2 linked regions of the Collimonas fungivorans genome follow. Each later gene encodes a partner of the first gene's protein in a complex. Links are inferred from orthologs where the notes say so. Each region holds a gene or a part of one and is shown on either strand. Other genes may lie near its edges.

What was found.
Region 2: the proteins of CFter6_RS20935 (region 1) and CFter6_RS09015 are in contact, whole or in part, in a crystal structure (PDB 6CVL), measured with the Escherichia coli proteins. The link is inferred for Collimonas fungivorans from one-to-one orthologs.

What each region holds. Positions count from the first base shown.
Region 1 is NZ_CP013232.1:4,769,904-4,785,702, reverse strand. The notes cover bases 6,058-9,002. They hold CFter6_RS20935 (methionine ABC transporter ATP-binding protein), read right to left. Parts: upstream 8,083-9,002; coding sequence 7,033-8,082; downstream 6,058-7,032. Other genes in these bases: groL (chaperonin GroEL), read right to left, coding at 8,420-9,002; CFter6_RS20945 (MetQ/NlpA family ABC transporter substrate-binding protein), read right to left, coding at 6,058-6,324. Outside these bases: CFter6_RS27055 (YadA-like family protein), read left to right, coding at 4,546-5,406; more of CFter6_RS20945, read right to left, coding at 5,515-6,057; more of groL, read right to left, coding at 9,003-10,072; co-chaperone GroES, read right to left, coding at 10,173-10,466; CFter6_RS20920 (hypothetical protein), read right to left, coding at 10,927-11,538; CFter6_RS20915 (hypothetical protein), read right to left, coding at 11,584-12,330; CFter6_RS20910 (Ig-like domain-containing protein), read left to right, coding at 12,989-15,799. UniProt on the Escherichia coli protein: Part of the ABC transporter complex MetNIQ involved in methionine import. Responsible for energy coupling to the transport system. It has also been shown to be involved in formyl-L-methionine transport.
Region 2 is NZ_CP013232.1:2,103,141-2,118,990, forward strand. The notes cover bases 1-2,996. They hold CFter6_RS09015 (methionine ABC transporter permease), read right to left. Parts: upstream 1,831-2,996; coding sequence 1,171-1,830; downstream 1-1,170. Other genes in these bases: CFter6_RS09005 (ATP-dependent Clp protease proteolytic subunit), read right to left, coding at 1-202; CFter6_RS09010 (MetQ/NlpA family ABC transporter substrate-binding protein), read right to left, coding at 322-1,131; CFter6_RS09020 (methionine ABC transporter ATP-binding protein), read right to left, coding at 1,830-2,876. In the rest of the region: CFter6_RS09025 (hypothetical protein), read left to right, coding at 3,053-3,253; CFter6_RS09030 (hypothetical protein), read left to right, coding at 3,262-4,044; CFter6_RS09035 (PaaI family thioesterase), read right to left, coding at 4,065-4,595; CFter6_RS09040 (hypothetical protein), read left to right, coding at 4,970-5,305; CFter6_RS09045 (TonB-dependent receptor), read left to right, coding at 5,448-7,826; aceA (isocitrate lyase), read left to right, coding at 8,128-9,423; CFter6_RS09055 (Lrp/AsnC family transcriptional regulator), read right to left, coding at 9,553-10,029; CFter6_RS09060 (ABC transporter substrate-binding protein), read left to right, coding at 10,255-11,232; CFter6_RS09065 (ABC transporter permease), read left to right, coding at 11,363-12,313; CFter6_RS09070 (ABC transporter ATP-binding protein), read left to right, coding at 12,313-13,107; CFter6_RS09075 (Glu/Leu/Phe/Val dehydrogenase dimerization domain-containing protein), read left to right, coding at 13,160-14,422; hppD (4-hydroxyphenylpyruvate dioxygenase), read left to right, coding at 14,468-15,544; CFter6_RS09085 (porin), read left to right, coding at 15,745-15,850. UniProt on the Escherichia coli protein: Part of the binding-protein-dependent transport system for D-methionine and the toxic methionine analog alpha-methyl-methionine.

The sequences.
Region 1 (15,799 bases):
GCTACCTCGGGCATGGCGCTGGGACGTGGTGCTACAGCGTCATATGCCGACAGCGTGGCACTTGGCGCCGGCTCGGTCACAGGAGCAGCGGCGCCTACCGGCACCGGTTTCCTGACAGGCACGGCCGCTCCACTTTCCGAGGTCTCGGTAGGATCCGCCGCCGCATTGCGCCGCATTACCAACGTTGCGGATGGTTCGGCAGCGCAGGATATAGTGACCGTAGCGCAATTGAGCACCGGCGTGAGCAGCCTGTCGACCGGCATCGTTTCCTTGTCGACCTCTGTTTCCACAGGTTTGAGCACCACCGGCAGCAATGTCAAATCACTCTCGACCTCAACCTCGACCGGCCTGAGCACCACCAACAGCAGCGTGGCCTCGCTGTCGACCTCGGCTTCGACCGGCATTGTCTCGCTTTCGACTTCGGCTTCGACCGGCCTGAGCACCACCAACAGCAACGTGACGTCGTTGTCGACCTCGGCTTCGACCGGCATCGTCTCGCTGTCGACTTCGGCTTCCACAGGCTTGAGCACAAGCAAAAGCAGCGTGACGTCGCTGTCGACCTCGGCTTCGACCGGCATCGTTTCGCTGTCGACCTCGGCTTCGACCGGCCTGAGCACCACCAACAGTAACGTTACCTCGTTGTCGACATCGACTTCGACCGGCATTGTCTCGCTGTCGACTTCGGCTTCAACGGGACTGAGCACCACCAACAGCAATGTCACATCGCTGTCGACTTCGGCGTCGACCGGCATTGCCTCACTGTCGACTTCAACCTCGACTGGCTTGAGCACTACCAACAGCAACGTGACATCGCTGTCGACTTCGGCTTCGACTGGCATTGCTTCGCTGTCGACTTCCACTTCGACTGGCCTGAGCACCACCAACAGCAATGTAACTTCGCTGTCGACGTCGACCTCAACCGGGATCGCATCGCTGTCGACCTCTACATCGACCGGACTGAGCACGACCAACAGCAATGTAACTTCGCTGTCGACGTCGACCTCAACCGGGATCGCATCGCTGTCAACCTCGACATCGGCCGGCCTGAGCACGACCAACAGCAACGTGACTTCGTTGTCGACCTCGACGTCGACCGGCATTGCTTCGCTGTCGACTTCGACCTCGACCGGCTTGAGTACTACCAACAGCAATGTGTCATCGCTGTCGACTTCGGCTTCGACCGGTGTTGTCTCGCTGTCTACTTCCACCTCGACTGGCCTGAGCACAGCCAACAGCAACGTGACCTCGCTGTCTACTTCGGCTTCGACCGGCATTGTCTCGCTGTCGACTTCGGCTTCGACCGGCTTGAGCACTAGCAACAGCAATGTGAGCTCGCTGTCGACTTCAGTTTCGACCGGCTTGAGCACCACAAACAGCAATGTAACTTCGCTGTCGACCTCAACCTCGACCGGCATCAGCACAGCACAAAGCGGCGTGACATCGCTGTCTACAGGCCTGAGCACAACGGTTGCCTCGCTGTCGACCGGCATCACCACGGCCGGGCTGACCGTCACCGGCGCCACGACCACCCATGGCATCGACAACAGCGGCCAGAAGATTACCAACCTGGCAGCGGGCACGGCAGATACCGATGCCGTGAATGTCAGCCAGCTCAATTCCCTGTCGACCACGACCTCAAGCGGCCTGAGCACCACCAACAGCAATGTGGCGTCGCTGTCGACTTCGACTTCGACCGGCATCAGCTCCTTGTCGACTTCCACCTCGACCGGCCTGAGCACGACCAACAGCAGTGTTTCGTCGCTGTCGACTTCGACCTCGACCGGCCTGAGCACTACCAACAGCAATGTGACATCGCTATCGACTTCGGCCTCGACCGGCCTGAGCACTACCAACAGCAATGTGGCATCGCTGTCGACTTCGGCGTCCACCGGCATCAGTTCGTTGTCGACCTCGACGTCGACCGGCCTGAGCACAGCCAACAGCAGTGTGACTTCGCTGTCGACATCCACCTCGACCGGCCTCAGCACGACCAACAGCAACGTGGATTCCCTGTCGACTTCAACCTCGACCGGCCTCAGCACCACCAACAGCAACGTTTCATCGCTGTCGACCTCGACTTCCACTGGTATCAGTTCGTTGTCGACCTCGACTTCGACCGGCCTAAGCAGCGCCAACAGCAGCGTGACTTCGCTGTCGACATCGACCTCGACCGGCCTCAGCACAGCCAACAGCAATGTGGACTCGCTGTCGACTTCCACCTCGACCGGCCTGAGCACCACCAACAGCAACGTCGCGTCGCTGTCGACTTCGACATCCACCGGCATCGCCTCGCTGTCGACATCAACCTCGACCGGTTTGAGCACCACCAACAGCAACGTCACATCGTTGTCGACCTCGACTTCAACCGGCCTGAGCACCACCAACAGCAATATCGCATCGCTGTCGACCTCGACTTCGACCGGACTGAGCACGACCAACAGTAATGTCACTTCGCTGTCGACATCGACCTCAACCGGGATCGCATCGCTGTCAACCTCGACATCGACCGGCCTGAGCACCACCAACAGCAATGTGTCGTCGCTGTCGACCTCGACTTCGACCGGCCTGAGCACCACCAACAGCAATGTGTCGTCGCTGTCGACCTCGACTTCGACCGGCCTGAGCACCACCAACAGCAACGTCGCCTCGCTGTCGACTTCGACTTCGACCGGCATCAGCTCCTTGTCGACCTCGACTTCGACCGGCCTGAGCAGCGCCAACAGCAGTGTGACGTCGCTGTCGACGTCGACCTCGACCGGCTTCAGCACAGCTAACAGCAATGTAGATTCGCTGTCGACTTCCACCTCGACCGGCTTGAGCACGACGAACAGCAATGTCACATCGTTGTCGACTTCGGCTTCTACCGGCATCAGCTCGCTCTCGACTTCGACTTCGACCGGCCTGAGCACAGCCAACAGCAGCGTGACTTCGCTGTCGACGTCAACCTCGACCGGCCTCAGCACAGCCAACAGCAATGTAGATTCCCTGTCGACTTCCACCTCGACCGGCCTGAGCACCACCAACAGCAATGTCTCGTCGCTGTCGACCTCGACTTCCACTGGCATCAGCTCGCTGTCGACCTCGACTTCGACCGGCCTGAGCAGCGCCAACAGCAGTGTGACGTCGCTGTCAACGTCGACCTCGACCGGCCTCAGCACAGCCAACAGCAATGTAGATTCCCTGTCGACTTCCACCTCGACCGGCCTGAGCACCACCAACAGCAATGTCTCGTCGCTGTCGACCTCGACTTCCACTGGCATCAGCTCGCTGTCGACCTCGACTTCGACCGGCCTGAGCACAGCCAACAGCAATGTGGATTCGCTCTCGACTTCAACCTCGACCGGCCTGAGCACAGCCAACAGCAATGTAGATTCGCTGTCGACTTCAACCTCGACTGGCCTGAGCACGACGAACAGCAATGTCACATCGCTGTCGACTTCGGCTTCCACAGGCATTACCTCACTGTCGACCTCGACGTCGACCGGCCTGAGCAGCGCCAACAGCAGCGTGACTTCGCTCTCGACTTCAACCTCGACTGGTCTCAGCACGGCCAACAGCAATGTAGATTCGCTGTCGACTTCAACCTCGACCGGCCTGAGCACAACCAACAGCAACGTTTCCTCGCTGTCGACCTCGACTTCGACCGGCATCGCCTCACTGTCGACTTCGACTTCGACCGGCCTGAGCACGGCCAACAGTAATGTGGATTCGCTGTCGACATCAACCTCGACCGGCCTGAGCACAACCAACAGCAATGTGGATTCCCTGTCGACGTCAACCTCGACCGGCTTGAGCACAACCAACAGCAACGTTTCCTCGCTGTCGACCTCGACTTCGACCGGCATCGCCTCGCTGTCGACTTCGACCTCGACCGGCCTGAGCACCACCAACAGCAACGCCAACTCACTGTCGACTTCGACTTCGACCGGCCTGAGCACCGTCAACAGCAATGTGAGCTCGCTGTCGACCGGTGTCTCCAACCTGCAGAAATCGGGCGTCGCCAATTATTTCAAGGCGGACGGCAAGCTGGATGGTTCGGACGATGCAAAGGTAAGCACCGGTTCGAATTCGGTGGCGATCGGCGCCAATTCGATCAATCAGTCAGTCCTTGGCACAAACCGCGACAATGTGGTGTCGGTCGGTTCGGTCGGCAAGGAACGGCAGATCATCAACGTCGCCGCCGGTACGGAAAACTTCGATGCGGTCAACGTCAGCCAGTTGAACTCGCTGTCGACCTCGACCTCGGCCGGCCTCGGCTCGCTGTCGACCGGCCTGAGCACCGCCAACAGCAACGTCGGTTCGCTGTCGACCTCGACTTCGACCGCCTTGTCGACCAACACCAGCAGCATCAATTCGCTGTCGACCGGCCTTTCCAGCAATACTTCAAATATCAATTCCTTGTCGACGGGATTGTCTACCACCACCAGCAACGTGAGTTCATTGTCGACCTCGGCCTCGACGGGAATTGCATCCTTGTCGACCGGCATTTCGTCCTTGTCGACAGGCTTGAGCCAGGTGGGTTCGCTGTCGACCGGCCTCAGCAATATGGCCAATGGCGCGGCTTCATTGTCGACTTCCTTGAAACCGCTGGTGGATGCATCTGCGGCAGCTAACGCCAATGGCGCCACCATCGGCGCCACCACCATAGGCGGCGCCAACAGCAACGGCAGCGTGCGCACCCGCGGCACCAGCGGCACGGCCGTCAACAATGTGAACGCCGCCACCTGTGGCAGCGTCAACGGCGTCGACGCCACCGGTTTAGGTTTGTGCGCGCAAGCGACCAAGGATGGCGCAACGGCGATCGGCTCGAACGCGCAGGCGACCGATACCAACACCACCGCAGTCGGCTTCCGTGCATTGGCTTCGCAAGCAGGTTCGGTGGCGATCGGCTACAACGCTCGCGCTACCGGCGATCCGACCGTGGCAGTCGGCAATGATGCACTGGCTTCAGGCAACGATGCGGTAGCGCTGGGCGCCGGTGCCCAGGCTACGGCGAACCGTTCGGTGGCGTTGGGCGCCTATTCGGTGGCGAACCAGGTCAATACGGTGTCGGTCGGCGCCGTCGGCAGCGAGCGCCGCATCACCAACGTTGCGCCAGGGATCAACCTGACTGACGCCGTGAATGTGTCCCAGCTGCGCGATATACAAAACCAGATTGGCGACATCAAGCGTATTGCCTACGCCGGTATCGCCATGAGCATGGCGGCGACGGGCGCGGTGATGCCGACCCTGTACGGAGGCGAAAAAGGCCTCGGCGTCGGCATCGGTTCCTACCAAGGTTACGGTGCGCTGTCCTTGCAATTCAGGGCGGTCAGCAAGAAGGGCAATAGCGCCTGGGGCATCGGCGTCAGCTCAACCGGCACCAATACCGGCCTGAGCGTCGGCTACGGCTTGCGCTGGCAATAAGTCAGGCCGTAGGGTGGGCAGGTTTTCTGCCCACGCAGAGCGTCTCTCATGCGCAAAAAAAAGCCCGCGCTGTTTATGCAGCGCGGGCTTTTGTGTTCTTGCCTTGTATTACCAGGCCGGAATCACCGAACTCTTGAACTGGTTCACGACATACTGTTTGACTTCAGGGCTGTGGTAAGCCTTGACCAGCTTGGCTACCCAAGGCTTGTCCTTGTCGGCGGCACGCACCGCGATGACATTGGCATACGGGCCTTTCGCCGCTTCGATGGCGATGCCGTCCTTGGTCGGATCCAATCCGGCGGATTCGGCATAGTTGCCGTTGATCGCGGCCGCATCCAGGTCATCCAGCGAACGCGGCAGCTGGGCCGCATCGATTTCGACGATCTTCAGTTTCTTCGGGTTGTCCACGATATCCAGCGGCGTCGCTTTCAAGCCGGCGTCCGCCTTCAGTTTCAGCACGCCTTGCGCCTGCAGCAGCAGCAGGGCGCGGCCGCCATTGGTCGGGTCGTTAGGCACGCCGACGCGGGCGCCGGTTTTCAGGTCCTTGAGCGACTTGATTTTCTTGGAATACACGCCCATCGGGAAAGTGATGGTGTAGCCGACATTCACCAGCTTATAGCCGCGGTCCTTGATCTGCGCTTCCAGGTAAGGCAAGTGCTGGTAGCTGTTGGCGTCGAGGTCGCCGGCAGCCAGCGCGGCATTGGGCTGGATGTAGTCGCTGAATTCGACCACCTGGATGACCAAGCCATCCTTGGCCGCCACTTTTTTGACGATTTCCAGGATCTGCGCATGCGGACCGCCGGTGGCGCCGATCTTGATCGGTTTGTCTTGCGCGAAGACGGCGCTGGCGGGAGCGGCGCTCAAGCCCGCGATCAGGCCCAGGCCGGTAAAGAACTGCACTAATTGACGACGATTCATTTTCTTCCTTTCAAAAATCATGGCAGGTCCGGCGCCAGCAACTGCGTGCGCAGGGTCCCGAAAAAATCAGCGATGGCTGAGGCGGCGCACCAGGATGTCGCCCAGCGTCTGCACCAGTTGCACAAATACGATCAGGATCACCACTACCAGCAGCATCACCTCAGGCAGGAAGCGCTGGTAACCGTAGCGTATCCCCAGGTCGCCGAGGCCGCCGCCGCCGATGGCGCCCGCCATCGCCGAATAACCGACCAGGCTGACGAAGGTGATCGTCAGGCCGGCGACGATGCCGGCAAAGGCTTCCGGCACCAGCACCTTGTAGACGATCTGCCAGGTAGTGGCGCCCATCGCCTGCGCCGCTTCGATCAGGCCGCGTTCGACTTCGCGCAGCGCGGTTTCCACCAGGCGCGCGATGAACGGCGCGGAAGCAATCGTCAGCGGCACGATCGCCGCCGCGGTGCCGATCGAGGTGCCGACAAAAAAGCGCGTGAATGGAATCACCGCCACCAGCAGGATGATGAACGGTGTCGAGCGCACCGCATTGACGATCAGCCCGGCGACCCGGTTGAACAGCGGATGCGGCAACACGCCGTCGCGGCCGGTCAGGTGCAGCGCGATACCCAGCGGCACGCCAAGCAGGGCGCCGAGAATGCCGGAGATGCCGACCATCATCAGGGTTTCCCGAACGACGACAAAAAAAGATCGAGCATTTCAGATGACATGGTTGAGCTCCTCTACTGTGACGCCCTGGGCTGTCAGGTAAGCCATGGCGGCCTGGATGTTTTCGCTGGTGCCGTTGGCCAGAATCGCCAGCGAGCCGAACGCCTGTCCTTGTATTTCGTCGATCTGGCCGTGCAGGATGTTGAAATCGAGATCGAACTTGCGTACTGCTTCCGACAACAGCGGCTGATCGACGCCCGAGCCTGTGAATGCAAAGCGGAACAGATGATCGGTGCCACTGCCGGCATCGCTCTGCGCCAGCCGCGCGCGCAGCCGCTGCAATACGCCTTGCGGCAGTTCCTGGGCAATCACGTCGCCGATCAAGGCGCGCGTGACTTCGTGCTTGGGCGAGCGGAACAGCTCCAGCACCTCGCCGTGCTCGATCACTTCGCCGCTTTCCATCACCGCCATGCGGTCGCAAATCATCTTGATGACTTCCATCTGGTGCGTGATCAAGACGATGGTCAAGCCCAGCTCGCGATTGATCTTGCGCAGCAGTTCCAGGATGGAACGAGTGGTTTCCGGATCGAGCGCCGAGGTGGCTTCGTCGGACAGCAAGACTTTCGGCTCATTCGCCAGCGCCCGCGCGATGCCGACACGCTGCTTCTGGCCGCCGCTGATCTGCGCCGGATAACTGTCCTTGAGCGCGGTCAGTCCGACCAGTTCCAGCAGCGGCGTGACCTTTTTAGCGATCTCGCTTTTGGACAAGCCGGCCAGCTCCAGCGGCAGCGCGATGTTGTCGTACACGGTGCGCGACGACAGCAGGTTGAAGTGCTGGAAAATCATGCCGATTTCCCGCCGCGCGCCGCGCAGCTGCTCGGCGTCGAGCGTGGTCAGGTCCTTGCCGTCGACGACGATGTTGCCGGAAGTAGGGCGGTTCAGCAGGTTGAGGCAACGCACCAGCGTGCTCTTGCCGGCGCCGCTGCGGCCGATGATGCCGAAGATTTCGCCCTTGCGGATCGACAGGCTGACGTTGCGCACCGCATCGACCGGCCCGCGCGCGCCGTTGAAGCGCTGGGTGACTGCTTTGATTTCTATCATTTCAGAATGAAAAAAGGCAGCTGATTGCATAAACATCAACAATCTCGCCGCCGTTATGTATTTTAGTAGGTGCTTATTTTATAAGCGTTTGTCAAGCATGGGAAGGAACATTTAGGCATGGCGTTATTACCGTCGTGTCTATGCAAATACAAACACCGCAGACGTAGTTAAATGGGGTCAGAGTTTTTTTCGCGTTTTTTGCGAAAATTACTCTGACCCCATTTAACGGGCTACGGAGCGCGATGTAAAAAAGCCCGCGACGGATAACCATCGCAGGCTTTTTCATAAAGCAACAACAGATGTTTCACAAAGGCCGGAAGAATGCCGGCCTTTGGAATTACATCATGCCGTCCATACCACCCATACCGCCCATGCCACCCATGCCGCCTGGCATGCCGCCAGCCGACTTGTCTTCTGGCTGTTCAGCGATCATCGCTTCAGTAGTCAGGATCAGGGAAGCAACCGAAGCGGCGTTTTGCAATGCCGAACGGGTAACCTTGGTTGGGTCCAGGATGCCCAGTGCAATCATGTCGCCATAAGTGCCGTCGGCAGCGTTGTAACCGTAGTTGCCCTTGCCAGCCAGGACTGCATTGACCACAACCGATGGCTCGTCGCCAGCGTTGAATACGATCTGGCGCAGTGGCTCTTCGATCGCGCGCAGCACGATCTTGATGCCGGCTTCCTGGTCAGGATTGTCGCCCTTCAGGTCCTTGATGTTGGCACGTGCGCGCAGGAATGCCACGCCGCCGCCTGGCACAACGCCTTCTTCAACTGCTGCACGGGTAGCGTGCAGAGCATCTTCAACGCGGGCTTTCTTTTCTTTCATTTCAACTTCGGTAGCAGCACCGACTTTGATCAGCGCAACGCCGCCGGCCAGCTTGGCGACGCGTTCTTGCAGTTTTTCACGGTCGTAGTCCGAAGAGGCTTCTTCGATCTGCGCGCGGATTTGCTTGACGCGTGCTTCGATGGTGATGGCTTCGCCGGCGCCGTCGATGATGGTGGTGTTTTCCTTGCTGATTTCGATACGCTTGGCTTGGCCCAGTTCAGCCAGGGTAGCTTTTTCCAGTGTCAGGCCGACTTCTTCAGCGATCACTTGGCCGCCGATCAGGATAGCGATGTCTTCCAGCATGGCTTTACGACGGTCGCCAAAGCCTGGCGCCTTGACAGCTGCAGTCTTCAGGATGCCGCGGATGTTGTTCACAACCAGGGTAGCCAGCGCTTCGCCTTCGACATCTTCTGCGATGATCAGCAGAGGACGGCCGGACTTGGCGACTTGTTCCAGGATCGGCAGCAGGTCACGGATGTTCGAAACTTTTTTGTCGAACAGCAGGACGAACGGGTTTTCCAGGGCAACAACTTGCTTTTCCTGGTTGTTGATGAAGTATGGCGACAGGTAGCCGCGGTCGAATTGCATGCCTTCGACGATGTCCAGTTCGTTTTCCAGCGACTTGCCGTCTTCAACGGTGATCACGCCTTCTTTGCCGACCTTGTCCATTGCCTTGGCAATGATTTCACCGATGTCGGTGTCGGAGTTAGCCGAGATCGAACCGACTTGGGCGATTTCCTTGCTGGTGGTGGTTGGCTTCGACAGGGTCTTGATTTCGGCAACGATGGCGACAACAGCTTTGTCGATACCGCGCTTCAGGTCAGTCGGGTTGAAACCGGCGGCAACATACTTGAAGCCTTCGCGCACGATGGCTTGCGCCAGCACGGTTGCAGTAGTAGTACCGTCGCCAGCGTTGTCGGAAGTCTTGGAAGCGACTTCTTTCACCAGCTGCGCGCCCATGTTTTCCAGCTTGTCTTTCAGTTCGATTTCTTTAGCGACCGAAACGCCGTCTTTAGTGACGGTAGGAGCGCCGAAGCTGCGTTCCAGGACCACGTTGCGGCCCTTAGGACCCAGGGTCACCTTGACTGCATTAGCCAGGATGTTGACGCCGTTGACGATCTTGGCGCGTGCTTCATCGCCGAAAATTACTTGTTTTGCTGCCATGTTTTATTCTCCTGAATAGGTTCAATTCGATTGGGTAGTGACCGGATCCGGTCGGAAGCGCCAGGCGCCGGCCAACCAGAGAATTCCGGCCTGGCCGGAATTACTTGGCTTCGACTACGGCAAACAGGTCTTCTTCGCGCATTACCAGCAGTTCATTGCCGTCGATCTTGACAGCCTGGCCGGAGTATTTGCCGAACAGAACGCGGTCGCCAACCTTGACTGCCAGCGCACGGACATTGCCGTTTTCCAGAATCTTGCCGTTACCGACGGCCAGGACTTCACCTTGATCCGGCTTTTCGGCAGCTGCGTCTGGCAGCACGATGCCGGATGCAGTTTTAGTTTCCTGGTCGAGACGCTTGACGATGACGCGATCGTGCAAAGGACGAAGATTCATATGTGACTCCTTGAGATTCAACAGGTTATTTGTATTTGCAGCAACATCGCAGCAAAGTGGACTGACCGCTCTGCTTTGCTATATGAATGCGCCGCACAGTGACTAGGTCGAGGAGATTGTTAGCACTCTCTCCTAACGAGTGCTAAGTATAGGGACGCTCTGTCGATTTTTCAAGCCCGCATTCGAGTTCGCCGGATAATCTTCAGGCGTAGGGGGGATTAAACGTCTTTTTGCAATCGTCGCCGATCGAATGTTTCTTTTTGACAATGCAAATAATTCGACTCTGACCCTAATTATTCTATCCCCGAGATGGAAGGCGTGAACGCCAACTGATATAGGGTGGGCACCCTGTGCCCACGCGGGAGCGCGCCAATTCAGCGTGGGCAGAAAAACCTGCCCACCCTACGGCCTTGCAAATCGAGTGGAGCTCGTAGATGCGAGTTTGTGCAATCCATGTTGTTCAATTTCCTAAAACCGGCACACTGAATGTCGTTCTCTTACCGTCGACCGTAAAGCGATGCAGCAACGGCCGCTGCCGGTTTTTATCCGGGAAACGGGTCTTCAGTTCGACCTGGTGGCCGTCGGCAGTGGTGAAGCGGTTGCCCGCAATTTCAGAGAAGCCAAGCCGCCCGGCGATGACCGGCGCGGAAAACGGGATGTCGTCAGCGTCTTTCCTGCGTCCCTTCAGCAGCAGCATCTTGTCGTTCCAGATTTCACGCTTGGCGAGCTTCGCTTCATACATGTACGGCAGGCCGCGGATCTGTGAAAAACGCTGCACGAAATCGTGATCGCTGCTGAATTTCTTCTCGATCTCGGTGACCGAAAGCGGATTTGTATCTTGCACTTCAAGGCAGCAAAACGCGTCGATCTCGCCGCCGAAATCCTTGAGCGCTGTGAACACCGTGGGCGCGGCCAGCTTCCGGTCGGTGAAGATGAAATGCCGGTGCGAGATCAATTGCAAGGTGTGGTCATCGACCACCAGCACGTCCTCCCATAATCCAGCCGCCGGGGCTGCCGCAAACAGCGGCGTCATCGGCACTGCCAGGAAAAACAACGCAAACACTATTTTCATGAAATGGCCTTATTGGTGGGGTGGGCACGGGTATCCACCCTACGACTAATTTCCATCGACCGACCAGTGCACGCTATCCTCGGGCCCGTACCAGATGACGCCGTAGGAAGCGCCGACCGATTTCAGGTCGATGAAGTTTTGTACGGTCCTGGTTTTTTTCTGGGCGTCGACAATGGTTTTGCCGGCATAGCCGGTAATCACCATGTCGATCGCCTGCGAAAAATTATGCGCCGAGCGGCCCGGCCTGCTGACCGGCACCGAACTGATGCCGTAGCCGCTCACCATGTCGCGCGCCGCTGACTTCGCTTGCGCCAGGTTCGCCTTGAGCTTGTCCCGGTCCCGGTGCGACCAGTCGATATTGACCCCGCGCCAGGCCGGCACGGAAGCAGGGCGCTCCTTGTCGCGCGCAATTTGCAGCGAGTAATGCATCAGGTAGGAACGCTCTTGCGGACGGTAGGTGGTGGTAATGACGACGCGCATGCCGGCCTGCTCCAGCGCCGCAATGAACCGTTTCACGTTGCTCCGGAACGGCTCGGCCAGGTCTTCGACGCGGAGGCTCGGCATGAAGCGCAAGCACCACGGCCTGCCGCTGGGTTCGAGCAGCATCGGCGGCGCAGACGTCGAGGGTGTCGATGACGTGTCGCTTCCTTTGCCGGCAGCGGCCCTTGCCTTTTGCTCCTCGATGTACTGCATGATCTGGGCCGGAGTAAGTTGTGAAGGGTCGCGCGCGGACAGGTTCGATGCGAATGCGCACGGCGCAGGAGCGGCCGCTGCCAGAAGCAGGGCGGCCATTACGCGGACAGGTTTGCTTCGAACGTATTCGAATAATCGATAAAAACCGAAATGGCGCATGATTTTTGTTGTTTTCAGACGTCAGCTTGCTTCTATTCTATGCTCCCCGGCATCAATGTGGTGGATCAGGGGTTTGCGAATCAGGCATCAATCGAAATGTCATATCGTGGCTGCCGGGGAATTTTTGTGACATGGATTTAACAATGTTTTGCACAGTTTCTTCTCGTTGTAAATACCTGAATCAGCAATGACACAGCCGCTCTTCAGCAATAGAACCGTCGATTTTCCCGGCCGTGGCTATCGCCGCGATAGCCGTCTCATAGGCAGATACTGGCTGCCAGCGCAATCGCGCTAAAACGACGGTCCGACAGCGCTCGGATTTGTCCTACATTTTTCACGGATTTATCCCCATTCGAAGTCAATCCGAGCCTACAGACCGCAAGTTGTCTCATCTCTAAAATCCGCTCTACGTCGAAGCTCGGCAACCACGAAAGATGTCTTTCACGGCCGGGTTTTACTGCGCATGGGGTGTAGCTGATTTTTATCGGACACGCCGGCACGCGCAAGACCGCAGTCTCAAGCGGCACAACCGCGTTGTGGCGTACCGTCGCTACCACCGTTCACATTAAGCAATTCAGTCTTTTAAGGAATTATTATCATGGCAGCAAGCGCAGTTAAAGTAATCGTGGTCGATGGCAAGGAAATCACGCAGAGCGTGGACCTCCGCACGACCAAGCAAGGTTCCGCCACCAAGGTGAAAGCCATCAAGGGCGGCAAATTCATCCTGGCCGATGCCGACACCGGCGCAGCCCCGGAAAACATCACCGTACACCGCGTCGGCAACGACCTGCACGTGTCCCTGGAAGGCACCGGTTACGAAGATCCTGAGCTGATCATCGAAGGTTTCTACAGCGCAGACGGGCAGGGCGAAGAGCTGGTCGGCGTGGCCGAAGACGGCGCATATTACGAATACATCGCTTCCGATGCGGAAGCTAACCATGAAGCCGGCATGCTGGGCGAAGGCGTGAGTTCCCCGCTGGTGCTCGGCCGCAACCCGCTGGTCGGCTTCGGCAGCGGCCTGGTGCCTGCCGCCGGCATGAGCTGGCTTGGCCTTGGCCTGTTCGGCCTGGGCGCGCTGGGCCTGATCGGCGCGGCGCTTGCTGGCGATAACGGCGGCAACCCAGGCAATCCCGGCGACGGCGGCAACCCAGGCAATCCTGGCGACGGCAAGCTGACCATCGGCGATATCACCGACAACGTCGGCACCACCACCGGCTCGATTCCTCCGGGCGGCAGCACTGACGACAACACCCCAACCATCATCGGCGACGGCGGCACCCCGGGTAAAGTCATCACCATCATCGACAACGGCAAGCCGATCGGCTCGACCATCGTCGACGACGACGGCAAGTGGACATTTACCCCTGACAACCCGCTGGACGACGGCCCGCATGAGATCGTCGTGATCGAAGACGGCAAACCGCCATCGGACGGCCGCGACATCATCATCGACACGGTCGCGCCAGCCCAGGTCCTGATCGAATCGGCCTTGGACGACGCCGGCAGCAGCACTGGCTTCCTCGACAACGGCGCCATGACCGACGACAAGACCCCGACCCTGAGCGGCAAGGCTGAAGCCGGTTCGCTGGTCAAGCTGTACGCCGACGGCAACGAGGTTGGCAGCATTGTCGCCGACGCTGACGGCAACTGGACCATCACCTCCAGCGAACTGCCTGACGGCCCGCACAAATTCACCGCCACGGCGACTGACGCCGCCGGCAATGTCGGCCTGCCATCGGCGGACTGGGTGGTCGTGGTCGACACCATGGAAGGCAAGCCAGCCATCGGCGACGTCACTGACGACGTCGGCAGCAAGACCGGCACCATCCCCAACGGCGGTGATACCGACGATAATACCCCGACCCTGAGCGGCGGCGGCGGTGGCGGCCTGACGCCAGGCAGCACCGTGGTCATCAGCGATGGCGGCAATCCTATCGGCACCGCGATCGTGGGCGACGACGGCAAGTGGGAATTCACCCCGCCGCCGCTGGATGACGGCAAGCATGACTTCACCGTCGTTGTTACCGATCCGGCTGGCAACACCAGCGATCCGTCCGATCCATGGACCGTGAACATCGATACCTTGGCGCCAGATGCGCCGACCATCGACCTGGTCATCGACGACCAGGGCGCTTCGACCGGCCCGCTGACCTCGGGCGGCCCAGCCACCGACGATGCGCAACCTACCGTCAGCGGCAAGGCCGAACCGAACAGCATCGTCACCTTGTACGACGGCGACAAAGCTGTCGGCTCCACCAAGGCGGACGCCAGCGGTAACTGGACCATCACGCCAGACTTCCCGCTGTCCCTGGGTGAGCATAACCTGACCGCCAAGGCCAGCGATGCTGCCGGCAATATCAGCGATCCAAGCAACCAGTTCGACCTGGATGTGGCTACCGGCGGCGTGCCGACGGCGCCCGCCATCATCGGCGTGAACGACGACAACGGCGCAACGCCTGTCCCTGTTGCCGAGAACGGCTTCACCAACGACAATACCCCGGTGGTAATCGGTACTGCACCTGCCGGTTCCGTGGTCATGATCTATGTCGACGGCAACCCGGTCGCACTGGGTTCGGCCACGTCCGATGCTGACGGCAACTGGAGCTTCCCGGTGCCGGCGGCTAACCCGCTGACAGACGGCTTGCACAACTTTACCGCCAGCGCTGGCGGCGTGTCGACCGGCCAATACCCGATCAACATCGATACCACGGCGCCAGGCGCCTCGACCGATCTGTCGCTGATCGACGACGTCGGTGCGCGCACCGGCGAGATTGCCGACAACGACACCACCGACGACGCCAACCCGACTTACAGCGGCAAGGCCGAGCCAGGCACCAGCGTGGTCGTCATCGTTGATGGCGTGCCGGTCAAGACCGTGCCGGTCGACGCCGGTGGCAACTGGACCTACACGCCAGAGACCCCACTGGCCGACGGTGCGCACACCATCAGCAACCAGGTAGTGGACCAGGCCGGCAATACCAGCCCGGTCTCTGCCCCGACCCATTTCATCGTCGACACCGGCGCCGTAACGATTGCCATCACCCAGGTCGATGACAATGAAGGCAGCATCACCGGTCCGATCAGCAACCATGGCGTCACTGACGACACCACACCGACCGTACACGGCACGGCTACCGCCAACAGCCTGGTGCACATCTACGTCGACGGCAACCCGGTTGCAGTCGGTTCAGTGATGGCCGATGGCAACGGCGATTGGGTATTTACCCCAACCCTGACCGAAGGTCCGCACACCATCACGGCAACCTCGACCAACGCCGCCGGCGTGGTCAGCGACAGCAATGAGTTCGACCTGACGGTCGACACCACTGCGCCAGCCAAGCCGGAAATCGGCGACGTCATCGACGACGTTGGCACCCAGACCGGCAGCATCCCGAGCGACGGCGGCGTC
Region 2 (15,850 bases), 2.7 Mb from region 1 along the record:
ATTCCACGTGGCCGCCCGGCGAACAGACCAGGAAATTGATCGGCGCCTTGGATTCGCCGGAGAGGGCGATCAATTGGCGCACGGTATCGCGCGCTACGGTGTCGTTGATCTGGCCGAACAGCAGTACGGTGCGTGACTTGAACGCTTTCTCTTCCAGGAAGGCGTCGCGCTGGGATGCATTGGTTTCCACTTTTTCTTCCATGATGTACCTCTAAGGTGTTGGGGAGTTCATTAACCGCAAAAGAGCCAGTGTAAACCAAAAAGCCCCCGCAAATCGCGGAGGCTTCTTTTGTTATTGCTGTCTGACTGTGGTCAGGGCGATCAGAAGGCGGGTACTACTGCACCCTTGTATTTCTCTTCAATGAATTTCTTCACTTCCGGCGAGTTCAAGGCCGCGGCCAGTTTCTTGACGGCGGCGCTGTCCTTGTTGTCCGGACGGGCGACCAGCAGGTTGGCGTAAGGCGAATTGGCATCTTCGATGAACAGCGAATCCTTGACCGGATTGAGTTTGGCTTCGATCGCATAGTTGGTGTTGATCAGGGCCAGGTCGACCTGGTTCAGCACGCGCGGCAGGGTGGCTGCTTCCAGTTCCTTGAACTTCAGGTGCTTGGGATTCTCGATGATGTCCTTTTGGGTCGCCGAGATATTGCCAGGGTCCTTCAGTTTCAGCAGGCCCTGGCGCGACAGCAGCAGCAAGGCGCGGCCGGAATTAGATGGGTCGTTCGGAATGGCGACCGTGGCGCCGTCCGGCAAGTCGGCCAGTTTCTTGTACTTGGTCGAATAACCGGCGAACGGCTCGACGTGGACCTTGGTGATCACTACTTCGATATCGTTCTTGTGGCTCTTCTTGAATTCGTTCAGATAGGGCTGGTGCAGGAAGAAGTTGCCGTCGACCCGTTTCTCGTTGGTCTGCACTGCCGGCTGGATATAGTCGGTGAACACCTTGACCTGCAGGTCGACGCCTTCCTTGGCCAGGATCGGTTTGACGAAATCGAGGATTTCCGCATGCGGCACCGGCGTGGCGGCGATCACCAGCTTGTCGGCGGCTTGCGCCGGCGCGGCGGCGATCAGGCTGAAGGTAGAGAACACGGCCGCAGCCAGTCCCAGAGACAGTGAAAATTTGCGTGACATATAAACTCCCTTTTTTTGATTTTAAAAAAAACAGAAAAATTACTTGCGCGTGAAATGCTGCACCAGCCGGTCGCCGGAAAACTGCAGCGCCTGCACCAGCACCACCAGCACCGCAACCGTGGTGACCATGACTTCGGTCTGGAAGCGCTGGTAGCCGAAGCGGATCGCCAGGTCGCCCAGGCCGCCGCCGCCGATCACGCCGGACATGGCGGCATACGACATCAGGGCAATCGCGGTGACGGTAGTGGCGGCGATCAGGCCGGGCAGGGCTTCCGGCAGCAGCGCGCCGAAGATGATCTGGCGCTTGTTGGCGCCCATGGCCTGGCAGGCTTCCACCACGCCGCGGTCGATTTCGCGCAACACGTTTTCCACCAGGCGCGCGAAGAACGGCGCGGTGCCCAGCACCAGCGGCGGAATCGCGCCCTGCACGCCGAGCGAAGTGCCGACCAGGATTACCGTGACCGGGATCATCACGATCAGCAGGATCAGGAATGGCACCGAGCGCAGCACGTTGACGACCAGCGACAACGCCCGGTAGATGCCGCGCTGTTCCAGCAGCTGGCGTTTGCCGGTAATGAACAGCAGGATGCCGAGCGGCAGTCCGAGCAGTATCGTGAACAGCAGGGAAAAGCCGGTCATGGCCAGGGTTTCCCAGGTGGCTTGCCAGATGTCGCCCCAGTCGATGAGAGAGAAGTCCATTATGCGAGCACCTCATGGCGGATGTTGTGCTGATCGAGCGTGGTGAAGACTTGCGCGACGTCGGCCGGTTCGCCGCGCAGTTCCACCAGCAGCTGGCCATAGGGCGTGTCCTTGATGCGGGCGATGGTGCCTTGCAGGATGGTGATCAGCGCCGGCGTGGCGGCGGCGATGCTGCTCAGGATCGGCTGGTAGGTGATGTCGCCGACATAGGTCAGGCGCACCAGCAGCCCGCGCAGCTGGCTGGCGCCCGGTACCGTCGACGGCAGCAATGCCGTCTCTGCAGAAAACGGCGTGCTTTCGGCGACCATGCTTTGCGTTACCGCATGCTGCGGATGGAGGAACACTTCGGCTACGTCGCCGCTTTCGACGATGCGGCCGCCCTCGATTACCGCAACGCGGTCGCAGATGTTGCGGATCACCTGCATCTCGTGCGTGATCAGCACGATCGTCAGGCCCAGCTTGCGATTGATGTCGAGCAGCAGGCGCAGGATTGCTTGCGTGGTCTCCGGGTCAAGGGCGGAAGTGGCTTCGTCGCATAACAGCAGGTGCGGGGTATTGGCTAGCGCACGGGCGATGCCGACCCGCTGTTTCTGGCCGCCGGACAGTTGCGCCGGGTATTTGTCGCGGTGCTCGGCCAGTCCGACCAGATCCAGCAGTTCGCTGACCCGGGCGGCACGTTCCTGCGGCGTGTATTTGCCGGTGATCTTCAGCGGCCAGTCGATGTTGGCGGCCACGGTCTTGGCGCCCAGCAGGTTGAAGTGCTGGAAAATCATGCCGACGCGCTGGCGCAGCCGGTGCAGTCCACTGTTGTCCAGCGCGGTGATGTCTTCGCCCTCGATCAGGACTTTCCCGCCGGACGGGCGTTCCAGCATGTTGAGGGTGCGGATCAGGGTGCTTTTGCCGGCGCCGGAGCGGCCGATGATGCCGAAGATTTCACCCTTCTTGATGTGCAGGTTGATGTCGGACAATGCGGCGACGGGCGTGCCGGCGGTTTTGGCATTGCGTTCCAGCGGGTAGGTTTTATGCAGGTGCTCGATGCGGATCACAGGTTTGCTTCACAGATTCAGTCAGGCTTGCCATTTTATCAGCGACCCTATATACACCAAAGTTATATCTTGTTATTTGTATATAACAATCTCGTTGTTAAGCCGGTTATTAATGAATGAAGATATTGTGATGAGAACATGCAAACGATGTTTTTTTATGGCATAGTAAAGAAACTATGAAAGCACCTCAGAGCGAATTGGCCAAAAAAATTCTTGCTGACCCGCAGGCTGCGCAGCAGTTGCGCGCATATCTGGCCAGCAAGAACTCGAGGTCATCGTTGTCCACCGCTGTCCAGCCTGACAATGTGATCAGCTTGCACTCTGAGCAAGAGGGAACGGTCCGCTACCGGATTACCGTCGTTCCCATCGCTGCCTGAGCGTATTGATGAATGTAGCACTGCCTGCTTTCATTATCTTCCTGCTGTTGCTCCCCGGTTTTATCGCCCGTTCCCGTTTCAAACGCGCAGAGCGCGTTTCCTTTGATTATTCTCCGTTCGGTCAGATTGTCACCGAGGCGGTGTTGTGGGACTGCATTTTCCACTCCGTGTGGCTGCTGCTGTCTGCAGTCTTGTTTGGACGCGTATTGCAGCCGCTGCTGTTGCTGGAACTGCTGTCTTCTGATCCAGCTAGCCAGTCCAGGGCGATTAATGGGATCGCCTTGGAATTTTACTGGATCGGTTCCTACTTCCTGAGCTTGTATGGTGGAGCCTGGCTAGTGCCGACTGTTTTCCGGCTGCTCATCATCCGCTTCCGGTTAGACGGGACCGGCCGTTTTTCCCCCTGGCTACGCTTTAACCAGGCGCCGTGGTACTACCTGCTGACCGGCGCCGATTCTGAAGAAGGAAGGCCGCCGGATCTGATCGCGGTATCAGCGATTGTCGACGTGGCTGGCCAGGCGGTACTGTTTACCGGCCTCCTGACGGATTATGTTTTTGACGTCGACGGTGTCCTCGACCGGCTCATCCTGCAGCAGGTAATGCGTCGTCCGCTGGTCGCCGACAAGGAGAACGACGCCACGGTGGAGCAGGACCTGGCGCGCTTCTATGGCGTCGACGGCAATTATTTTGTACTGCGCTATAGCGAAGCGATTACCTTGAACATCGAATACATCAAGCTGGCGAAGCTGGCGGCGGAAACGCCAGCCGACGACAGCGTGCGGCCAGACTAGCCGCTACATCGCGATCATTCTCAGGGCAGGGGAAACACCAGGCAGGTAGTGGTCGCATGCGCATAGATCTTGCCTTCGGCGTCCACGATATTGGCTTCCGCCACGCCGACCCTGCCGCCGACCTGGATCACTTTACCAATGGCGCGCACCGGCCCGGTCTTATCCGTGAGCGCGCGGATCAGGTTGACTTTCAGTTCCAGCGTGGTGTAGCCGCTGCCCTTGGGCAGCGCCGACTGCACCGCGCATCCCAGCGCCGAATCCAGCAAGGTGCAAAAGTAGCCGCCGTGTACGCTGCCGATCGGGTTGTAATGCTGCATGGCAGGCGTGCCCTGGAACACCACACGGCCGAATTCGGCTTCGATCAGGTTGAAGTCCAGCGTTTGCGCAATCGGCGGAATCGGCAATTCGCCCCTCAGGATGGCTTGCAAGAATTCAACGCCGCTATATTGCTTGAGCTGTTCCAGCGAGGCCACGCCGGGCGCCGCCAGTCTGGTCCGCACGGCGCTATCCTCTGCCTGCCATTGCGCCACGGTTTCTTCACGATTCGACATTCATTCTCCTGTCTGTTGCTGATGAGAGGCTGGGCCTGTCGCCGTTGCGGCGCAAGTTCATGCCAAGGCAATCGATTGTAAGCGGGATTTTAACCGCGCATCGGAGAAGGAGGCGGCATGGCCGCCGCCCGGGTTTGCCTGATGAACAACACGCGGTTCAATCCATGCAACTGTGTTGCAATTGACTTGCAGGCGATGCCGGTTCCCGATTACACTCGCAGCTTCAGTCCTTGATTTTTTACCAGAGACATAACCAGGCCGAACCGCATGTATCGTCAGCAAACCAGCTCCACCATGTCGTCGCCGTGCTTTGCACGGGCGGCCGGTGCGCGTTTGCTCGAAGCGGACGTAGCTGGCGGTTGCACGGGTGCCGCATGCGCCTGATCGTCGAACCGCATTTCCACGCCAAGCGCCGGCTCAAGCTGCGCCTGCAGCAGTTGGCGTTATGGCTGGCGCTGGCTATCCTGGTGCTGCAGCTGGTCGGCATGGCGTTCCATCACCACAGCCTGGCCGAAATTTCATCCGATTGCGTCAGCTGCGACCTGGCTGCCGATTTCCCTTCTCCTGTCCCGTCCAGCCCGGTGCCGGTGCTGGCGCCGGTCCTGGTGTTTGCTTACCGCAGCGCCATCGAACTGGTGTATGCCTTCATCCCGGCGCAGAAGCACTACCTGACTCCGCATTCTCAAGCCCCGCCGACCTCCATCGCCTGACCCCCTCTTTGTTTTTCCCTATTTGTTGCTGACCCAGCCTTGAGGCTGCGCCATTTCCGATCGTGTTGCGGCGTTTGCCACCGGCCGCCGGATCGCCGGCCGGCTTATCTGCGGGGTTAATCCCGCTATTGGAGTTTTGAGAATGAAAACACGCTTGTTGCGTCCACTACAATTAAGCGCCTTGATTGCGCTCGCCTACGGTTTTGCCGTTCCCGCTGCTTATGCGCAGTCCGCTGCCAAACAAATCAGCGGCGCCATCCATGACGCCCTTGGCCACCCCTTGCCTGACGCCACGGTTGCCTTGAAAGATGCAAGCGGCAACGCCGTCGGCAGCACCCGCAGCGACCAGCAGGGACATTTTGTCTTTAGCGGCATCGCGCCCGGCAGCTATGCGATCAGCGTCGGCAAGCCTTCCTTCCAGTCGGAAAACGGCACGGTGACGGTGGCCGACGAGGCTGGCGCGACTGCCGATATCACGTTGAAAGCCAGCCAGGCCGGCACGGTCACGGCCAGCAATGCGGTGGTGGTCACCGCCGATCGCCTGGATCGCGCCAGGAATGGCATCCAGGTGGAAACCGGCAGCAGCATCTATCGCATCGGCCGCAAGGAAATCGCCGCCATGCCGCAGGGCGAGGACACGGCATTCAATGAAGTCTTGCTGCGCGCGCCCGGCGTGGCCCAGGATTCCTTCGGCCAACTGCACGTGCGCGGCGACCACGCCAACCTGCAATACCGCCTGAACGGCATCATCCTGCCGGAAAGCATTTCCGGTTTCGGCCAGACACTGGACACTCGCTTTGTCGACAGCGTCAGCGTCCTCACCGGCGCCTTGCCGGCGCAATACGGCTACCGCACCGCGGGCGTGGTCGATATCCATACCAAGAACGGCGAGTTGCAGAACGGCGGCAATATCGGCGTGCAGATCGGCAGCAACAACACGCGCCAGGTCAGCGGCGATGTGAGCGGCAGCACTGATTCCTTCAGCTACTATATCAACGGTTCCTTTGAAGCCAACAACCTCGGCATCGAAAATCCTACCGGCGCGTCCAGCGCCTTGCATGACCGCACTTTGCAAAACAAGGCTTTCGGTTATTTCTCTTACCTGCTCGACGCCGATACGCGGGTCAGCCTGATCCTCGGCAATTCGGACGGCCGTTTCCAGATACCCAACAGCGCCGGCCAGACTCCGGGTTTCCAGCTGGACGGCGCGGCCGATTTGCCGTCCGCCGACCTCAACGAACGGCAGCATGAAACCAACCGCTACGGCATCCTTGCCCTGCAAGGAAAAATCGGTTCCGACATCGATTACCAGGTGGCGGCATTCAGCCGTTATTCAAAAGTGCTGTTCGAGCCGGACCAGGCGGGCGACCTGTTGTATACCGGCGTCGCCTCGCGGGTGTTGCGTACCGGCCTGGCGAACGGCCTGCAGGCTGACGGCAGTTACCGCCTGAACGCCAGCCATACGCTGCGCGCCGGCATCAACTACACCCGCGAGAACTTGAAGAACAGCGACAACTCGCTGACTTTCCCTGCGGACGACAGCGGCGCGCAGCTGTCGACGCAGCCGATCGCGCTGGCCGACAGCAGCCAGAAGACGACCAACCAGACCGGCATCTATCTGCAGGACGAATGGAAACTGAGCGATAAAGTGACCTTGAATTACGGCGCCCGCGCCGACTGGGTGAATGCCTATGTCAGCGCCAGCCAGTTCAGTCCGCGCATCGGCGTGGTGTACCAGATGACGCCGCAGACTACCTTCCATGCCGGTTATGCCAGGTACTTCACGCCGCCCGCCAGCGAACTGATCGGTTCGAACACCATCGCCAGCTTCAACGGCACCACTAACGCTCCGGCCAACAACCAGAACGACGCGGTGCAGGCCGAGAGTTCGGATTATTACGACCTGGGCGTCAACCACCAGTTGACCGAGCATGTGACGCTGGGGCTGGACGGCTACTACAAGAAGGTCAAGAACATGCTGGACGAAGGGCAGTTCGGTTCGGCCTTGCTGTACACGCCGTTCAACTATGCGCAGGGCAAGGTGTACGGCCTGGAGCTGACGGTTAACTATCACAAGGACAACCTGTCGGCCTACCTGAACCTGGCGCGCTCTACCGCGCTGGGCAAGAACATCGTGTCGAGCCAGTACAACTTCGGCCAGGATGAACTGAACTACATCTCCAGCAACTGGGTGCACCTGGACCACGATCAAAGCATTACCGCCTCGACCGGGGTTTCCTATCTGTGGCAGGGCACCACGCTGACGGCGGATGCATTGTTCGGCAGCGGCTTGCGCAGCGGTTTCGCCAATACCGAGCATTTGCCGGCGTATACCGAAGTCAACCTGGGCGCCAGCCATACCTTCAACGACAGCCCGATCGGCAAGTTCACCACGCGCCTGAGTGTGATCAACCTGCTCGACAAGGTCTATGAAATTCGCGACGGTTCGGGCATCGGCGTCGGTGCGCCGCAGTTTGGCCAGCGCCGCGCTTTCTACCTGGCCTTGACAAAATCGTTCTGAAGCAAGGGACGGCCATAAGGACGGGAAACTCGCGGGGAGCTTGCTCCCCGTTTTTTTTCGCATATTTCAGGATACGACATGCGTTTCATAATATGAAATTTTAAAATGCGAAGCACCATTTTCATATTTCACTCTCAGGAATTTTATTTCATATCGCAAAAAATGAAAGTTAAGTTATTGAATTTAAACAAAATAAAAATACTTATATGTCTTATATAAGACATTGTTGCCTCGCACAGATAGGCCTACTATTTAGTCATCGGATTTGATTTTACTTTTTGTTTTTAACAGGAGAACGACGATGACTACACGTGAACAGCAAGTTGCCGCACTGGCCAAGGACTGGGCCGAGAATCCACGCTGGAAGGGCGTTACCCGCAATTATTCTGCAGAAGACGTGGTGCGTCTGCGCGGTTCGGTCCAGATCGAACACACGCTGGCAAAACGCGGCGCCGACAAACTGTGGAAGTTGCTGCACGAAGAGCCATTCGTCAACTCCCTCGGCGCACTGACCGGCAACCAGGCGATGCAGCAAGTCAAGGCAGGCTTGAAAGCGATCTATCTGTCGGGCTGGCAAGTCGCCGGCGACGCCAACCTGGCCGGCGAAATGTATCCCGACCAGTCGCTGTATCCGGCCAACTCGGTGCCGCTGGTGGTCAAGCGCATCAACAATACTTTCCAGCGCGCCGACCAGATCCAATGGTCGGAAGGCAAAAACGATATCGACTTTTTCGCACCTATCGTGGCGGATGCTGAAGCCGGTTTCGGCGGCGTGTTGAATGCCTATGAACTGATGAAATCGATGATCGATGCCGGCGCTGCCGGCGTCCACTTCGAAGACCAGCTGGCTTCGGTCAAGAAATGCGGCCACATGGGCGGCAAGGTGCTGGTGCCGAGCCGGGAAGCGGTTGAAAAGCTGAACGCGGCGCGCCTTGCGGCTGACGTTTCCGGCACTTCGACCCTGGTGATCGCACGCACCGATGCGGAAGCGGCCGACCTGCTGACTTCCGACGTCGATGAAAACGACAAGCCGTTCCTGACCGGCGAGCGCACCGTCGAAGGTTTCTACAAGACTCGCCCAGGCATCGAGCAGGCTATCTCGCGCGCATTGGCTTATTCGCCGTACGCCGACCTGGTGTGGTGCGAAACCGGCAAGCCGGACCTGGCTTTCGCCAAGAAATTCGCGGAAGCGGTGCATGCCAAGTTCCCAGGCAAGATGCTGGCGTATAACTGCTCGCCGTCGTTCAACTGGAAAAAGAACCTGGACGACGCCACTATCGCCAAGTTCCAGAAAGAACTGGGCGCGATGGGCTACAAGTTCCAATTCATCACGCTGGCCGGTTTCCATGCATTGAACTACTCGATGTTCAACCTGGCGCACGGTTATGCCCGCAACCAGATGTCCGCATTCGTCGAACTGCAGGAAGCCGAATTCGCTGCCGCCGACAAGGGCTTCACCGCGGTCAAGCACCAGCGCGAAGTCGGCACCGGTTATTTCGATGCAGTGACCCAGGCGATCCAGCAAGGCCAGTCCTCGACTACCGCTTTGCACGGCTCGACTGAAGATGAACAGTTCTTCGAAGCCAAGGTTGCTTGATTAGATTGATTCAGTAGAACGATCAGGTTTATTGAACGCCGGTCCGCCGGCAGAGTGCGGGTGTTATCTCGCCAGCGCTCCAGAAAGCCGCATCCCACAAGGGTGCGGCTTTTTCATTTGAGCGTTGCTTCAGGCCGGTGGCAAGGGCAGCATGTTGGTCGACTTGATTTCATCCAGACAGACGCTGGAGCGCACGCCGCTGACGCCGCGCATGCGCATCAGCTTTTCCATCAGAAAATCCGACAACTCTTTCAAGTCGTGCGCGGTGACCTTGAGGACATAGTCAAAGTCGCCGGTTACCGAGTAACATTCCAGGATCTGCGGCCATTCGTTGATGGCGTTCTTGAAGCCGGACAAGTCGTTGATATGTCCTTTTTCCATCGAGACATGGACGAAGGCGATCACGAACAAACCCAGGCTGGCTGGATTCAGGCGGGTTTCATAGCGTACGATAAACCCCGCTTCTTCCAGCCGCCGGTGGCGCCGGTGGCACTGAGGAGCCGACAGATTGACTTCCTGTGCCAGCTCCAGGTTGGACACGCGGCCGTTCTGCTGCAGAAAAGTCAACATTTTGCGGTCGATTTGATCGATGTCTATTTTGTGCAATTTATTCTCGATTTACGGGTTTTCTGCGAAATTATATTTCATAACCGGGTAAACATCGGCCTCAAGTCGCAAGCCAATTTTTAGCGTTAAAAGCTATACTTTTTTCAAAATAACATATGGCGCAGCAGGGGAACAGCATAGGTACAACATGATGCATGTTCCTGTTGCAATATAATAACGAAGCCGATTTCCGGCAACCAAACTGACTCATTTGGAGACAAAGTCATGAAATTTCCTTTCTTGCGTTCCGCTATTGCATCCATAGTCTTGCTTAGCCTGGCGGGCGTATCCGCCTCCGCTGCCTATGCTGCCGATAAAACAGTAGTGGTGACGGCCATCGTTGAACATCCGGCGCTCGACGCTGTGCGCGACGGCGTCAAGGACGAGTTGAAGGCGGCCGGCTATGAAGCCGGCAAGAATCTGAAGTTCGAATACCAGAGCGCGCAAGGCAACAACGCTACGGCGTCGCAGATCGCCCGTAAATATGCCGGCAGCCAGCCGGATGTCGCGGTCGCGATCGCCACCCCGTCGGCCCAGGCGCTGGTGGCCGCCACCAAGACCGTGCCTATCGTGTACGCCGCGGTGACCGATCCGGTCGCGGCCAAGCTGGTGAAGAGCTGGGATGCGTCCGGCACCAATGTCACCGGCGTTTCCGACATGTCGCCGCTGGACAAGCAGATCGAGCTGATCCGCAAGGTGGCGCCGAAAGCCAAGCGCATCGGCGTGATCTACAGCCCGGGCGAAGCGAATTCGGTATCCATCGTCGAATCGCTCAAGAAGCTGCTGGCCGGCACCGACCTGACCCTGGTCGAAGGCGCCGCCGCCCGCACCATCGATGTGCCTAGCGCTGCGCAAAGCCTGGTCGGCAAGGTCGACGTCATCTATGCACCTACCGACAACAACGTCATGTCAGCCTTCGAAGGCATCGTCAAGGTGGCGGAACAGGCCAAGCTGCCTGTGGTCGCCGCCGACACCGGCGCCGTGAAACGCGGCGCGGCCGCCGCCATCGGCCTCAACTATTACGACCTCGGGCGCCAGACCGGCAAGATCGTGGTGCGCATCCTGAAGGGCGAAGCCGCCGGCAAGATCGCTTCGCAAACCAGCACGACATTCGAACTCTACGTCAATCCTAAAGCTGCGCTGAAACAAGGCCTGACCTTGCCGGCTGACCTGGTCAAGTCGGCCAAGGTAGTCGAACAATAAGATGCGCGCGGATGGCCGCAACGGCCATCAGTCTGCGCATTGTTGGTGATTGATTGTTGGTGATTGTCTTGTTGGTGAACCGCCTGCCGCCTTGCCGGCAGGGCGGTCCCGAGCTTATTGAAGGAAGTTTATGTCGCTCATCGCTTCGCTAGGCGCCATTGAGATCGGCCTGATTTTTGGCCTGGTCGCGCTTGGCGTGTTCTTGTCTTTCCGTGTCGTCAATTTTCCCGACCTGACGGTCGACGGCAGTTTTCCCCTCGGTGGTGCAGTTGCCGCTACCCTGATTGTCTCCGGCTGGAATCCTTTCCTTGCCACTTTCATTGCACTGCTGGCAGGCGGACTGGCGGGCTGCGTGACGGCCTGCCTGAATGTATACCTGAAGATCATGCAATTGCTGGCCAGCATCCTGGTGATGATCGCGTTGTATTCGGTCAACCTGCGCATCATGGGCAAACCCAACGTGGCGCTGATCAGCGAGCCGACGGTGTTCAGCATGACCAGCATCGGCGGCCTGTCGGACTACTGGGTGCAGCCATTGGTGATGCTGGTGATCGTGCTGATCGCCAAGCTCTTGCTGGATGCCTTTTTTGCTTCCGAAACTGGCCTGTCGATGCGCGCCACCGGCGCCAATGCGCGCATGGCGCGCGCCCAGGGCATTTCCACCAACCGGCAAACGGTGTGGGGCCTGGCGATTTCCAATGCGCTGGTAGCGCTGGCCGGCGCCTTGTTTGTGCAGACCCAGGGCGGCGCCGATATCTCGATGGGCATCGGCACCATCGTGATCGGCCTGGCAGCAGTGATCATCGGTGAAACCGTGCTGCCGGCGCGCAGCCTGGTAGTGACCACGGCGGCCTGTATTTTCGGCGCGGTGCTGTATCGCTTTTTCATTGCGCTGGCGCTGGACATGGATTTTATTGGCCTCAAGGCGCAGGACCTGAATCTGGTCACGGCGCTGTTGGTCGGCCTGGCGCTGCTGATTCCCAATTTCAAGCGCAGTTACAGGCGCATGCGTGGCAATGGAAAAACCAAGCCTTCCGCCAGTATCAACAATGGCCTGGCAGCGCGCAAAGGGGAAAACTGATGTTGAAACTCGATAACCTGGAAATCACTTTCAATCCCGATACGCCGATCGAAAACAAGGTCTTGCGCGGTCTGTCGCTGGAAATTCCTTCTGGCCAGTTTGTCACCGTGATCGGCTCCAACGGCGCCGGCAAATCGACCATGCTGAATGCAGTCTGCGGCGACCTGATGGTCGACAGCGGCAGCATCACCATCGACGGCACCGACGCCACCCGCCGTTCCAGCTGGCAGCGCGCCGACCTGGTGGCGCGCGTATTCCAGGATCCGATGGCAGGCACCTGCGAGAGCCTGACGATTGAAGAAAACATGGCGCTGGCCTGGAAGCGCGGCAGCCCGCGCGGCCTGCGTTTTTCCCTGAACCGCAACCTGCGCGCGCTGTTCCGCGAAAAGCTCAGCATCCTCGGCCTGGGCCTGGAAAACCGCCTGTCCGACCGCATGGGCCTGCTGTCCGGCGGCCAGCGCCAGGCGGTCAGCCTGCTGATGGCTTCGCTGCGGCCGTCGCGCATCCTGCTGCTGGATGAGCATACCGCCGCGCTGGATCCGAAGACGGCAGCCTTCATCTTGTCGTTGACGGCCAAGATCGTCGAATCGAGCAAGCTGACGGCCATGATGGTCACCCACAGCATGCGGCAGGCGCTGGATTACGGCACGCGCACGGTGATGCTGCACGAAGGCAAAGTCATCCTGGATGTGCACGGCGAACAGCGCCGCGGCCTGGATGTGCCGGATCTGCTGCGGATGTTTGAAACCACGCGCGGCGAAAAAATCGATGACGACAAGCTGCTGCTGGGTTAATTGCGTAGATAGCGGCAGGGTCGTCGTAACCAAGGAAATCTGAAGGAGCAGCATGAAGGCTTTACTCAACGCGTTTGAAAGCAGGGCGCCGGAAATCGTCTTTGAATGGCATGACGCGGAGACCCCGGCGCGCGGCTGGATCGTGATCAATTCGCTGCGCGGCGGCGCGGCGGGCGGCGGCACCCGCATGCGCAGCGGCCTGGACCGGCGCGAAGTGGAATCGCTGGCGAAGACCATGGAAGTCAAGTTCACCGTCTCCGGCCCGGCCATCGGCGGCGCCAAGTCGGGCATCGATTTCGATCCTGCCGATCCGCGCAAGGATGGCGTGCTGCGGCGCTGGTACAAGGCGGTCACGCCTTTGCTGAAAACCTATTACGGCACCGGCGGCGACCTGAATGTCGACGAAGTCCATGAAGTGATTCCGATGACCGAGAGCTACGGCCTGTGGCATCCGCAGGAAGGCATCGTCAACGGCCATTTCCAGCCTAGCGACAGCGCCCGCATCCAGAAAGTCGGGCAGTTGCGCATGGGCGTGGCCAAGGTAGTGGAAGATGCGCGTTACACGCCAGCCGCCAGCCGCAAACACCTGGTGGCGGACCTGATCACAGGCTGGGGCGTGGCCGAATCTGTGTTGCACTACTACCGCCTGTATGGCGGCAGCGTCGCAGGCAAGCGCGTGATCGTGCAGGGCTGGGGCAATGTCGGTTCGACCGCGGCGTACTACCTGTCCAAGGCTGGCGCGCGTGTAGTCGGCATCATCGACCGCAACGGCGGCCTGGTGAAAGCCGAAGGCTACAGCCACGAAGAAGTGCATGCCTTGTTCCTGACCAAGCAGGGCAACCAGCTGATTGCCGGCGACATGCTGTCGTTCGATGCCTGCAATGCGGCGATCTGGAGCGTAGGCGCGGACATTTTCCTGCCTTGCGCCGGCTCGCGCCTGGTGCGGCAGGAACAGGTCGACCAGATGGTCGCCCACGGCCTGGAAGTGGTCGCCAGCGGCGCCAACGTGCCGTTTGCCGACAGCGATATTTTCTACGGCCCGATCTATGAATACGCCGACACCAAGGTCGCAGTGATCCCGGATTTCGTCGCCAACTGCGGCATGGCGCGAGCCTTTGCGTTCCTGATGCAAAGCGAGGTGGAAATTTCCGATGAAGCCATCTTCGGCGACGTTTCGGCCACCGTCGCCGCGGCGCTGGAAAAATGCCACGGCCGTTCGGCCAGCCGTACGGGCATCGCCAAAGTCGCTTTTGAAATCGCCTTGCAACAACTGATTACGCCAGAAACCTCGGAATCTGCCGCTACCCGCGGCTGATCCGTTTTGATCCAGTCCACCAGACTTTATTTGCAGGAGTACATCATGTCCGATCTGTTTGAAAACCCCATGGGCCTGTGCGGCTTTGAATTTGTCGAGTTCGCCTCGCCGACCCCGAATGTGCTGGAGCCGGCATTCGAAGCCATGGGCTTCTCCAAGGTGGCGCGCCACCGCTCCAAGGATGTGACCCTGTATCGCCAGGGCGATATCAATTTCATCATCAATTACGAGCCCAAGAGCCCAGCCTATTATTTCGCCAAAGAGCATGGCCCGTCCGCTTGCGGCATGGCGTTCCGCGTCAATGACGCACACCTGGCGTACCAGCGCGCGCTGGAGCGCGGCGCCGAGCCGATGGAAATCAACACCGGCGTGATGGAATTGCGTTTGCCGGCGATCAAGGGCATCGGCGGCGCGCCGCTGTATCTGATCGATCGTTTCACTCCCGGGAAGTCAATCTATGACATCGATTTCGAATTCATCGAAGGCGCGGAGCGCAACCCTGTCGGCGCCGGCCTGAAAACCATCGACCACCTGACCCACAATGTATACCGCGGCCGCATGGCGCACTGGGCGGCGTTCTACGAGCGACTGTTCAATTTCCGCGAAGTCCGTTATTTCGACATCAAGGGCGAGTACACCGGCCTGACTTCCAAGGCGATGAGCGCGCCGGACGGCAAGATCCGCATTCCCCTGAATGAAGAGTCGTCCAAAGGTTCGGGCCAGATCGAAGAGTTCCTGATGCAGTTCAACGGCGAAGGGATACAGCATATTGCTTTGCAAACTGATAACCTGGTGCAGACATGGGACGCCTTGAAGAAGATGGGCACGCCATTCATGACAGCGCCGCCGGCTACCTACTACGAAATGCTGGAAGGGCGCCTGCCAAACCACGGCGAGCCGACCGCCGAGCTGCAGATGCGCGGCATCCTGCTGGACGGTGTCTCGAACCAGGATGGCCAGCGCCTGCTGCTGCAGATTTTCTCGGCCACCACTTTGGGTCCGGTGTTTTTCGAATTCATCCAGCGCAAAGGCGACGAAGGCTTCGGTGAAGGCAATTTCAAGGCGCTGTTCGAGTCCATCGAGCGCGACCAGATACGTCGTGGCGTACTGAAATCCGAATAAACTTAGTTGGATTTTAGCAACAACTTGTTTTGGGGGAAAGTTGTGCTGATATGATGTCTGCTCAGCTTTACCCCGGCAACGCTGAAATGGCAGCGTGAGGTAGCAGCAGTGGCGGTAAAGCGATGGCGGGGCGACGTGGGAGCAGGCGTCGCCAGGCCGTCGAATAAAATCTAAAAAATGTTTAACTTACGGAGAGATGCATGAAAAAATATTCCTTGATGCTGGTAGCAGCAGGTTTGGCCAGCGGGAGCGCGATGGCCCAGACTAATGTCACGATCTACGGCATTGTCGACACCAGCATCCGTT